DNA from 3 places in the Dysgonomonas sp. Marseille-Q5470 genome. Region 1 is predicted to be linked to each of the others. Evidence: riboswitches for the same ligand, from Rfam matches in the RefSeq annotation. Region 1 holds a riboswitch; each other region holds the start of a gene.
What was found. A riboswitch is a leader RNA that binds a small molecule or an ion and turns the genes downstream of it on or off. The one in region 1 is predicted to bind cobalamin.
Positions count from the first base shown of each region.

Region 1 (3,254 bases):
ATTATACGTTCCGACATTAAATTTTTGTGCATTTAGAGTAAGGGCAGTCATGAATAATACTGCACTAATAAAAATTTGTTTCATTATTAAATTAATTTGAGAATTAAAGGTAATAAGTAAATATAATTTCTTGATGATATATTCTCAGATTATAACTTTCTATAACGGTTTATGCAATAGAACTGATAAAAAAACTTATATATCGATACATATGATAAACTATGTTATTATGAGTTGTAACCAATCATCAGAGTTGGTGCACTTGATACAAACTACACTTTTATCACTTAAATAAATGTAACAAATTCTCCATCTCAGCCCAATATATATGAGTATATCCTGCAATTACATTTTTGTAGCGTAATAGCTTTGTATCTACGGGAACCTCCTTTGCATTATACTGCTGTGTTATACTTTCCATGTTATTTTCAATATGTGAATAATGAAATTCGTGTCCTCTAATAGTTATACTATTATATTCAAATTGACGGTATCCTAATTTAAGCTTCATGTTTTCCATTGAAGCCTTTTGCTTGAAAATATCTACCATTGGATATTCTATACCATCTTTATCTGCGATAGATGAAGACAGATACATCATTCCACCACATTCTGCAAGAATATTACCTCCATTTTCCGCATAATCCTTAATAGCCTTATGTAGCAGTTTATTTTCGCTTAGCTGTTTTGCATATAATTCAGGATATCCTCCCGGGAAATAAACAAAATCTGACTTTGGCAAATATTTGTCTGTTAAAGGACTAAAGAAGGTCACCTCTCCTATTTTTCTTAAATATTCTATATTTTCATGATACATAAAATTGAAAACTTCGTCGGCTGCAACTGCTATTTTCAGACTCCGAGAAGCATGTTCGTTAATTCGCTGCGGTTCTGAATTTCCTAACTCAACTTGCGTATATGATAACAATTTATCAATATCAATATGTTTTTCTACAATTGATGCGGCAATATTAGCAAAGTCATCTAAAAGAAAATCTTGATCGATACTTAATCCTAAATGACGTGAAGGCACACTGAGATTTTCATTTTTAGGCAGATAACCTAGTGGAACTATACCAACATCGTGGCAAGCATCCGAGAGAAATTTATAATGGCTTTCGGATCCTACATAGTTAAAAATTACTCCTATAACATTTATCTTTTCATAAAACTTTTTGAATCCATACAATAATGGAGCTGCTGAATATGCCATAGATTTGGCATTTATAACCATAACAACAGGGATATCCAATAATCCTGCAATTTCGGCACTACTTCCTTTCATTTTGTTATATCCGTCAAATAGCCCCATCACTCCTTCAGTAATGCAAGCATCACTTCCTGATGCGTATTTTGAGTACAGATATCTGACGTGATTCTCTGATGATAAGAATAAATCCAGATTGACAGATTTATTGCCAGAAGCCATATCGTGATATTTCGTATCTATATAATCAGGTCCGCACTTAAATGGTTGTACCTTAAGACCTCTATTCTTTAATGCTCTTAATAAGCCTAAAGTAACTGTTGTTTTTCCTGAACCTGAGCTTGGCGCAGCTATGAGAAAACTGGAAATCACTTTCATGAGTAATCTGGTTTTATTTTCAGCAAAAGTATAAAAAGCCATCAATGAAATGAATTTTACCAAGAAAATATATTTTTTAAGAATTCTTTTTAATCCTATTTTTTTTCAATTACCTTTGAAGCCGCTTAGGTGATGTATTCAGACATTCGTCTGTTGCATAAAAGGGAATTCGGTCAGAATCCGAAACAGTGCCCGCTACTGTGAATTCCATAAAATTTTGAGTATCACCACTGCCACTGTCACAATGATGGGAAGGCCTCTCAAAATGGAACAAGTCAGGAAACCTGCCTAGCATAAATTAATAGATATTCCCGGGGTCAGGAATATAATTAACTAACATTATACTTCTTTTTTAATGAAACTAAGAATTATGCTAACAGCATTGCTATGCTGTATTGCAAGTATTTCGTTCGCTCAGTTGAGCTTGCGCGGAAGAGTCGTTGATGAAAATGAAAAGCCGATCGCTGGTGCCAGCGTATGGATTGAGTACACAACCATTGGAACATCCACAGATTTGAAGGGAGAGTTTAGTCTTGAAAAAATCCCGGAAGGTAATAATCTTCTAAGAATTAGTGCACTGGATTATAATGGAGCTCGTGAGACAATAAACAGATCTAATGACAACATCCTTATTCGGATGAAACATTCACCTCTTAAACTGAATGAAGTAGTAGTAACAGGTACCGGCACAATCAACAAACTTAAAAACTCACCCGTTGCAATAGATGTTATTTCTCAGAGGGAACTCCAAAACACGAATATTCCTACATTCGAAAACGCTATGATTGCTCTGAATCCTTCCATGTCATTTACTCCTAATGCAATGGGATCGTACATGCAACTAAATGGATTAAGCAATAGATATATACTAGTGTTAGTTGATGGTAAAAAACTTGGTGGCGATGTCGGAGGTAACGTAGACTTGAATCGCATTGATATGGGAAATATCAAGCGGATAGAAGTTCTGAAAGGAGCTGCTTCTTCTTTGTATGGTTCGGATGCAATAGCGGGAGTTATTAATATTATAACCAATAAACCAAAAGACTTAGTAAATTTTTCTACAGAGACACGCTTCTCAGAGTATGGACAATTTACTCAAAATGCTAATCTATATCTGAATGTTGGGGGCTTCTCTTCGTCTACTTCTTTTCAGCGGAATCAGGCTGACGGATGGCAACTAAATAAAAAGGAAATAATAAACGATAAAGAAGTAGATACGGATAAACAAGCTATGTTACGCTTCTATTCCGATGTTTTTAGCCAACGTTTTGGTTATAAGGCGACAAAAGAATTGAGCATGTATGTAGAGGGAAGTCTTTTCGACAAAAAATTTAAACGCCCCGTAAGTGCTTATGGGTTCGATATGAAATACGTCGACTATTCATTTGGTGCCGGTGCAAAGTATTTACTGAAAAATAATGGCTTGATTGCATTAGACTGGAATACTGACCGTTTCGAATACTTTAAAGCTTACCTGAAAGAAACCAAAGACAAAAACGGTGTCACATTTATGCCCGGAGATGAAGAATTTGTGAGAAGGCAGAAGTACAATAATATAAATCTGAAAGGTACATTCAACGCCGGAAAGTTCAATAAAGTAACTGTAGGTTCAGAGTACAAGATAGACAACCTATATGCTCCGGCAGATAGCATCGGAGGTTCCAGAAAT
Region 1 is NZ_CATNVE010000008.1:55,083-58,336, forward strand. Features, by position in the region: gene QOX35_RS12835 (endonuclease/exonuclease/phosphatase family protein) at 1-84, opposite strand, end outside; gene QOX35_RS12840 (cobyrinic acid a,c-diamide synthase CobB) at 284-1,627, opposite strand; cobalamin riboswitch at 1,696-1,891, shown strand; gene QOX35_RS12845 (TonB-dependent receptor) at 1,941-3,254, shown strand, end outside.

Region 2 (3,254 bases), on a different contig from region 1:
GGTCAAAGGACGTACTCTTATTCTGCTAAAGCCATCTACTTTTATGAATCTTAGCGGAAATGCTGTTCGTTATTGGCTAAACCAAGAAAAGATACCGATTGAGAATCTTTTGGTAGTTGTAGATGATCTTGCTTTGCCTTTTGGTTCTTTACGCCTCAAAGGAAAAGGCAGTAGTGCCGGACATAACGGACTGGGTAATATACAATCTGTACTAGGAACACAAGATTATGCCCGCTTACGGTTTGGTATAGGTAACGAATTTTCTCGGGGTGGTCAAGTTGGCTATGTGCTCGATAATTTCAGTGACGAAGAGGAAAAAGAGCTTCCTGTGAAACTGGAGACCTGTGGCGAAATAATCAAAAGCTTTTGTCTGGCAGGTATCAACAATACCATGAACCAATACAATAATAAATAAAACCAAAGAAGTTAGAAACGAATATCTTTTGTATCTAATATATAACTTTGATAAATGATGTGAAGCCGGTCTTGTTTGCGGACATATTGGCAAAATTCTGATTTTATTATGAAAGAACCTAAAAACGAAGTACGTATAGACAAATGGCTGTGGGCTGTTCGTCTTTTCAAAACTCGTTCTATAGCAATAGAAGCATGTAAAAAAGGACGTATCTCGATCAAAGGAGTTACTATAAAACCCTCTCGATCAATTAAGGTAGGTGATGTGATAGAAGTGCGACGTCCTCCGGTTACTTATTCCTTTGAAGTCCTCAACCTTTCCGAAAACAGAATGGGAGCGAAGCTTGTGCCCGAATTTATGAAAGATGTGACTTCACCATCTCAACTTGAAATATTGGAAATGTCTAAGGTGAGTGGCTTTGTCGATAGAGCTAGAGGAACGGGGCGGCCAACAAAAAAAGACCGTCGGGAGTTAGATCAGTTTACAGAGGATTACTCCTTCTTTGATGATTGGGATTTGGAAGATTAAAAGCAGAAATTATTGTTCGAAACTTATTCCTTGCAGAACACACTCTTATGAAATAGTAATTCATTATACCATCAAAAACTTTCTTATTTATATTTGTTCTTATTTATAATTCTATATCTTTGTTACCATAATTGGTGTTATATATTCGAAGTCTTGGATATATAATGAAAAGGGAATCAGGTGTAAATCCTGAACAGTCGCGCTGCTGTAAGCTTCGCTAAACGTTTATACAAATCCTCAAAGCCACTGTTTTTCATAAACGGGAAGGTCGTATAAAACGGAAGTAAGTCAGAAGACCTGCCAAAAAAATAAATTTCATCTTTCGCGAAAAAAGATAGAAAGCTCAAGAGATTTTTCTCTGATTATAGAAAATTGATTTTGGTTGAAGTATTTATACTATGATCTCTTGCAATGTCATATTTCGGTATCTGCAAATGAGGTTGTATATTTTAAATAAACCTTCTCCTGATCTTATTATATATTCAATAACAATAAAAACTTACAACAATGAAAAAGATATGTCAAAGATGTTCGGCCGCTTTCAGCTGTAGAGAAGATCGCGTAGAATTGTGTAGCTGCCGTAGAGTTTCTTTAGTTTCAGGGGTGCGCGATTATATAAAAGATAACTATAGTGACTGCCTTTGTCCTAAGTGTTTAAGCGAAACAAATACTTACTTTTTTGCCTTTGATGTTAATCCTAAATTCATAAAAGACAAAAAATAAAGTATTTATAAGCAACACCAATACAAGGTAATAGCAAAAACTTATTTTTAATTTACAATTTATTATAAATTTAGTCTTTAATTCGTTTAATTGTATAGGTAAGTTTCCTTAAATTTGATGTTGGAAAACAACGCAGTTTGAATGTTTTCAAATCAAGTATTGAAGTTTGCAATCTCCTGTCACAAATGGAGATAGGAGATTGCAAATCGATATCGAACCGGATAGAAATAATAACTATAATAAATAAAATTAAACATGTTACAAGAGTTTACTTTAGGCGAAGGAAAGGCGATTATCAATTTCACTCTTAAGTTTTGCGACACGAGGCAAAAAATATTAAATAGTTACGGTTTTCATCGGGTTATTGAAGCTTTTATACAAAGATTGAAAAAGAATGATGTCATTATTTACGATTATTATATCAAAGAATTCAAGACTGACGAAGAATTTCAAAAAACACTAATAGAAGCATTCAAGCTACTTACAGTATGTAATCCCGATGAGGTGCAAAATGTACATAACAAGTATGCTATCTTCTTCAACGATAAAGATTTATTTATAGAGCTTATAGAGCTTCTCTATGGCTTCTGGCGCAGAATGGAACGTTATACTATAGTGCATAACAATTCCATCAGCAGCGGGTTGCAAAGTGTACGTTTTTTGCATGCCAACGAGTTGTTCAATGAATTGGTACTTTCTATCTACCGCCGCATTCAAGAAACCGTAATGGGGTATCAGCATCTTGTGTATCGCCAGCTTACCGCAGGTGCAAATGCAGGGTTAACTCTTAGTGACATTACTTGGAACTGCCCAATAGAATACAATGGGTTGACTTCTATTCCATTCATTACTTCTGTTATGTTTAAACCTCCGTTTATTTCGTATACAAAAAGAAATACACGCGACGGCATTTTTCAAGAACATACAACAAATCCGGTAGAAAATATTATTCTGAATGAAGATGACTGGTTCTTATTTCCTGCTAAAGTAGGGAATATGCTGACCTTTGTTTATTTCCACAAGGACTATATGGTTCACGGATTTGCCTTGTCCAATCTTTTTGAACTAGCTAAAGCCGGTGAATATATCGGTAAAAAACCCGATATAATATACGTGTTCGGATATCCTGATGGAATAGAAGAGAAACGTACTTTCTACTATAAGGATAAGAAAAATGATATTCTTATCGGTTACGCTAATCATTGCGACGATATCGACTATTTTGGCTATATGAAAAAAATGCTTCTTACACTTCATAACGTGAAGCAAATGGAGCAAGGGCGATTGCCGCTACACGGAGCTATGGTAAACATATTACTCAAGAATGGTACAGAAGCCAATATCGTTATTATAGGAGATAGTGGTGCCGGAAAATCTGAAAGTTTGGAAGCTTTCCGTACGCTTAATGAGAAATATATACGTCATATGCGTATCGTATTTGATGATATGGGTTACCTCAAAAAAGAAGAAGATGGTACGATTAAGGGGTATGGAACCGAAATCGGAGCATTTGTCCGTATCGATGACCTTGATCCTATGTATGCCTTCCAACAGTTAGAGAGAGGTATCTATTCTAATCCTGACAAAA
Region 2 is NZ_CATNVE010000002.1:541,884-545,137, forward strand. Features, by position in the region: gene pth (aminoacyl-tRNA hydrolase) at 1-415, shown strand, start outside; gene QOX35_RS05575 (RNA-binding S4 domain-containing protein) at 524-943, shown strand; cobalamin riboswitch at 1,059-1,262, shown strand; gene QOX35_RS05580 (cysteine-rich CWC family protein) at 1,451-1,666, shown strand; gene QOX35_RS05585 (phosphoenolpyruvate carboxykinase (ATP)) at 1,922-3,254, shown strand, end outside.
Region 2: another riboswitch for cobalamin. It lies ahead of QOX35_RS05580 (cysteine-rich CWC family protein); the one in region 1 lies ahead of QOX35_RS12845 (TonB-dependent receptor).

Region 3 (3,254 bases), on a different contig from region 1:
ATTTGACAGGAATCTGCTTATCGATGCGATGGAACATCCTGAAAAATATCCTCAGTTGACAATACGTGTATCAGGTTATGCTGTTAATTTCGTAAAACTTACAAAAGAGCAGCAATTGGATGTTATAAACAGAACGATTACTACATCATTCTGATACTCCGTTAATAAATAAAAAGTTGCTCCAAAACAAAAAAAACACTTTTGGGGCAACTTCACTTAGCTGGAAGAAAATAAATAATGAAAGGTTTAATTCATTCTTTCGAATCTTTTGGAACTAAAGACGGCCCGGGTATAAGATTTGTATTTTTTATGCAAGGCTGCCCTCTTCGTTGCCTCTATTGCCATAACCCGGACACATGGAATATGAACGATAAGAAGTACGAACTAGCTCCGGAAGAGGCTTTTGAAGAAGCAAAGAAGGTAAAAAACTTCATACGCAATGGGGGTATAACCATTTCGGGAGGAGAACCCCTGCTACAACCCCAGTTTATTATTGAGTTATTCAAGATGTGTAAAAATGAAGGTTTACATACAGCTATAGATACATCAGGATATATATTAAATGATAAGGTAAAAGAGGTTTTAGAGCACACAGATCTTGTACTACTGGATATTAAACACATCAACCCTGATAAATATAAAAACCTCACAGCAAAACCACTGGAACCAACACTTCGCTTCATGCAGTACCTCACAGAAATTGAAAAACCTGCATGGCTAAGATATGTGCTCGTTCCGGGCTTCACCGACGATGAAAAAGACCTAAATGACTGGGCAAAACAAGTTTCTGTATATAAAAATGTACAGCGAGTAGATATTCTACCTTTTCATCAAATGGGGTTGCATAAATGGGAGCAATTAGGTGAAGACTACAAGCTTAAAGACATTGCACCTCCCGAACAGTCGGAAATAGAGAAGGCTGAAAATATTTTCCGAAGTTATGGACTTAAGGTCTGATATATAGATTATTCATAAAACATTTTTCTTTACAAAAACAAAAAAAAGGTCATCAATAAGAATATAAAATTTTATTTTTAGAAAACTTTTCAACAATAATAAAATTACAACAAACTCATAAAAAGCCAATTAACAACAAACAGAGAAAACTTAAATCAGAAAACACTTAAATAAAATATCCAATCAAGTCTTTTATTAAGTAAAATCATATAACTTTGTTAACATATACGGTTCCGAATATAATCGGCTGAAAAGGGAATCAGGTGAAAGACCTGAACTATCCCCGTAGCTGTAAATTTCAGAAAGGTAGTTGGACTCTCACACCACTGTCAACGAATACTGATGGGAAGGTTACCAACTGCGAAATAAGTCAGAAGACCTGCCGTATATACATTCTAGCTTTCGGGAGAAAAGCAGCAGAATTATACAACATATTAACTCCAAATAAGTCTGTGTACTTCCCTGCTCCTGTCAGTTATATTTTAATTGATACAATAAAAGTATAAACGATAACGAATATGATTCAGACAGTTGTAAAAAGAGACGGACGTATCGTCGGTTTTAATGAGGAAAAAATCATGGCGGCAGTTCGCAAAGCCATGCTACACACCGAACAAGGAGAAGATTCCACTTTAATCAGACGCATTACAGACTATGTATCCTGTCAGGGAAATGAGCAGATGACAGTGGAGCAAATACAAGACATGGTAGAAATGGAGTTGATGAAAAGCCCCCGCAAAGAGGTGGCAAAAAAATACATCGCCTATCGTGACAAACGCAGCATTGCCCGCAAAGCAAAAACGCGAGACATGTTTTTGGAAATTATAGATACCAAATCAAACGATATCACGCGCGAAAATGCAAACATGAATGCCGATACTCCTGCCGGCATGATGATGAAGTTTGCTAGCGAAACCACCAAACCATTTGTGGATGATTATTTATTATTGCCGGAGGTAAAAGAAGCTGTTCGTCTCAACTATCTGCATATACACGACAAAGATTATTATCCGACTAAAAGTCTTACTTGCGTACAACATCCTTTAGATAAAATATTACAAAACGGTTTTTTTGCAGGGCATGGAGAATCTCGTCCCGCAAAACGCATTGAGACAGCCAGCATGCTGGGTTGCATCTCTCTGGAAACAGCACAAAATGAAATGCATGGCGGACAGGCTATTCCTGCTTTCGATTTTTATTTAGCTCCATTTGTACGTAAAAGCTTTATTGAAGAAATAAAAGTTCTCGAACAAGCTACAGGAATAGAATACAAACATTTGTACGAAACAGAAATAGAAGATTATATCCCTTGTTCCGTCAAAGATTTAGCAGGAGACAAACGAATTATACAGCATGCCATAAACAGAACAGTGAGCAGAGTTCATCAATCGATGGAGGCCTTTATTCACAATATGAACACAATCCATTCTCGTGGAGGAAATCAGGTCGTATTCAGTTCGGTCAATTACGGAACGGACACCTCCGCTGAAGGGCGCTGTATTATTCGCGAATTACTCCACAGTACATACGAAGGAGTAGGAAGTGGCGTAACGGCTATTTTCCCTATACAAATATGGAAAAAGAAGCGAGGCGTAAACTATTTGCCGGACGACAAAAACTATGATCTTTATATACTAGCAAGCAAGGTGAGTGCCCGCCGTTTCTTCCCTAACTTTTTGAATCTGGATGCGACATTCAATCAACATGAAGACTGGAAAGCAGACAATCCTCGCCGATTTGAATACGAAGTAGCTACAATGGGTTGTCGGACACGCGTATTCGAAAATCGCTTTGGGAAAAAGACATCTATCGGACGGGGGAATCTCTCTTTCTCCACTATCAATCTTGTACGCATTGCCTTAGAATGCAGAAATATAGAAAATGAAAAAGAAAGAATAGATTGCTTCTACAGCAAACTAAACCAGATACTCGACCTGACCGCATTACAATTGCATCGCAGGTTCGAATTTCAGAAAACTGCCGCTCCCAAACAATTTCCATTACTAATGTCTGTATTATGGGAAGGATGCGAGCAGGTAAAAGATGAGAACACGATAGAGAAGGTTATTAATCAGGGCACATTGGGCATTGGTTTTATAGGACTTGCCGAAGCTCTTGTTGCACTTGTAGGTAAGCATCATGGAGAAGATGAGCAAGCTCAAAAACTCGGATTGGAGATAGTAACTTATATGAAAGATCGGGTAAATGAATTCTCAGAAAAATATCAGCATAATTACAGTGTACTTGCAACTCCTGCCGAAGGTCTGGCCGGACGCTTTACCCGTCGTGATAAAAAA
Region 3 is NZ_CATNVE010000001.1:76,631-79,884, forward strand. Features, by position in the region: gene pflB (formate C-acetyltransferase) at 1-154, shown strand, start outside; gene pflA (pyruvate formate-lyase-activating protein) at 238-957, shown strand; cobalamin riboswitch at 1,169-1,358, shown strand; gene QOX35_RS00360 (anaerobic ribonucleoside triphosphate reductase) at 1,476-3,254, shown strand, end outside.
Region 3: another riboswitch for cobalamin. It lies ahead of QOX35_RS00360 (anaerobic ribonucleoside triphosphate reductase); the one in region 1 lies ahead of QOX35_RS12845 (TonB-dependent receptor).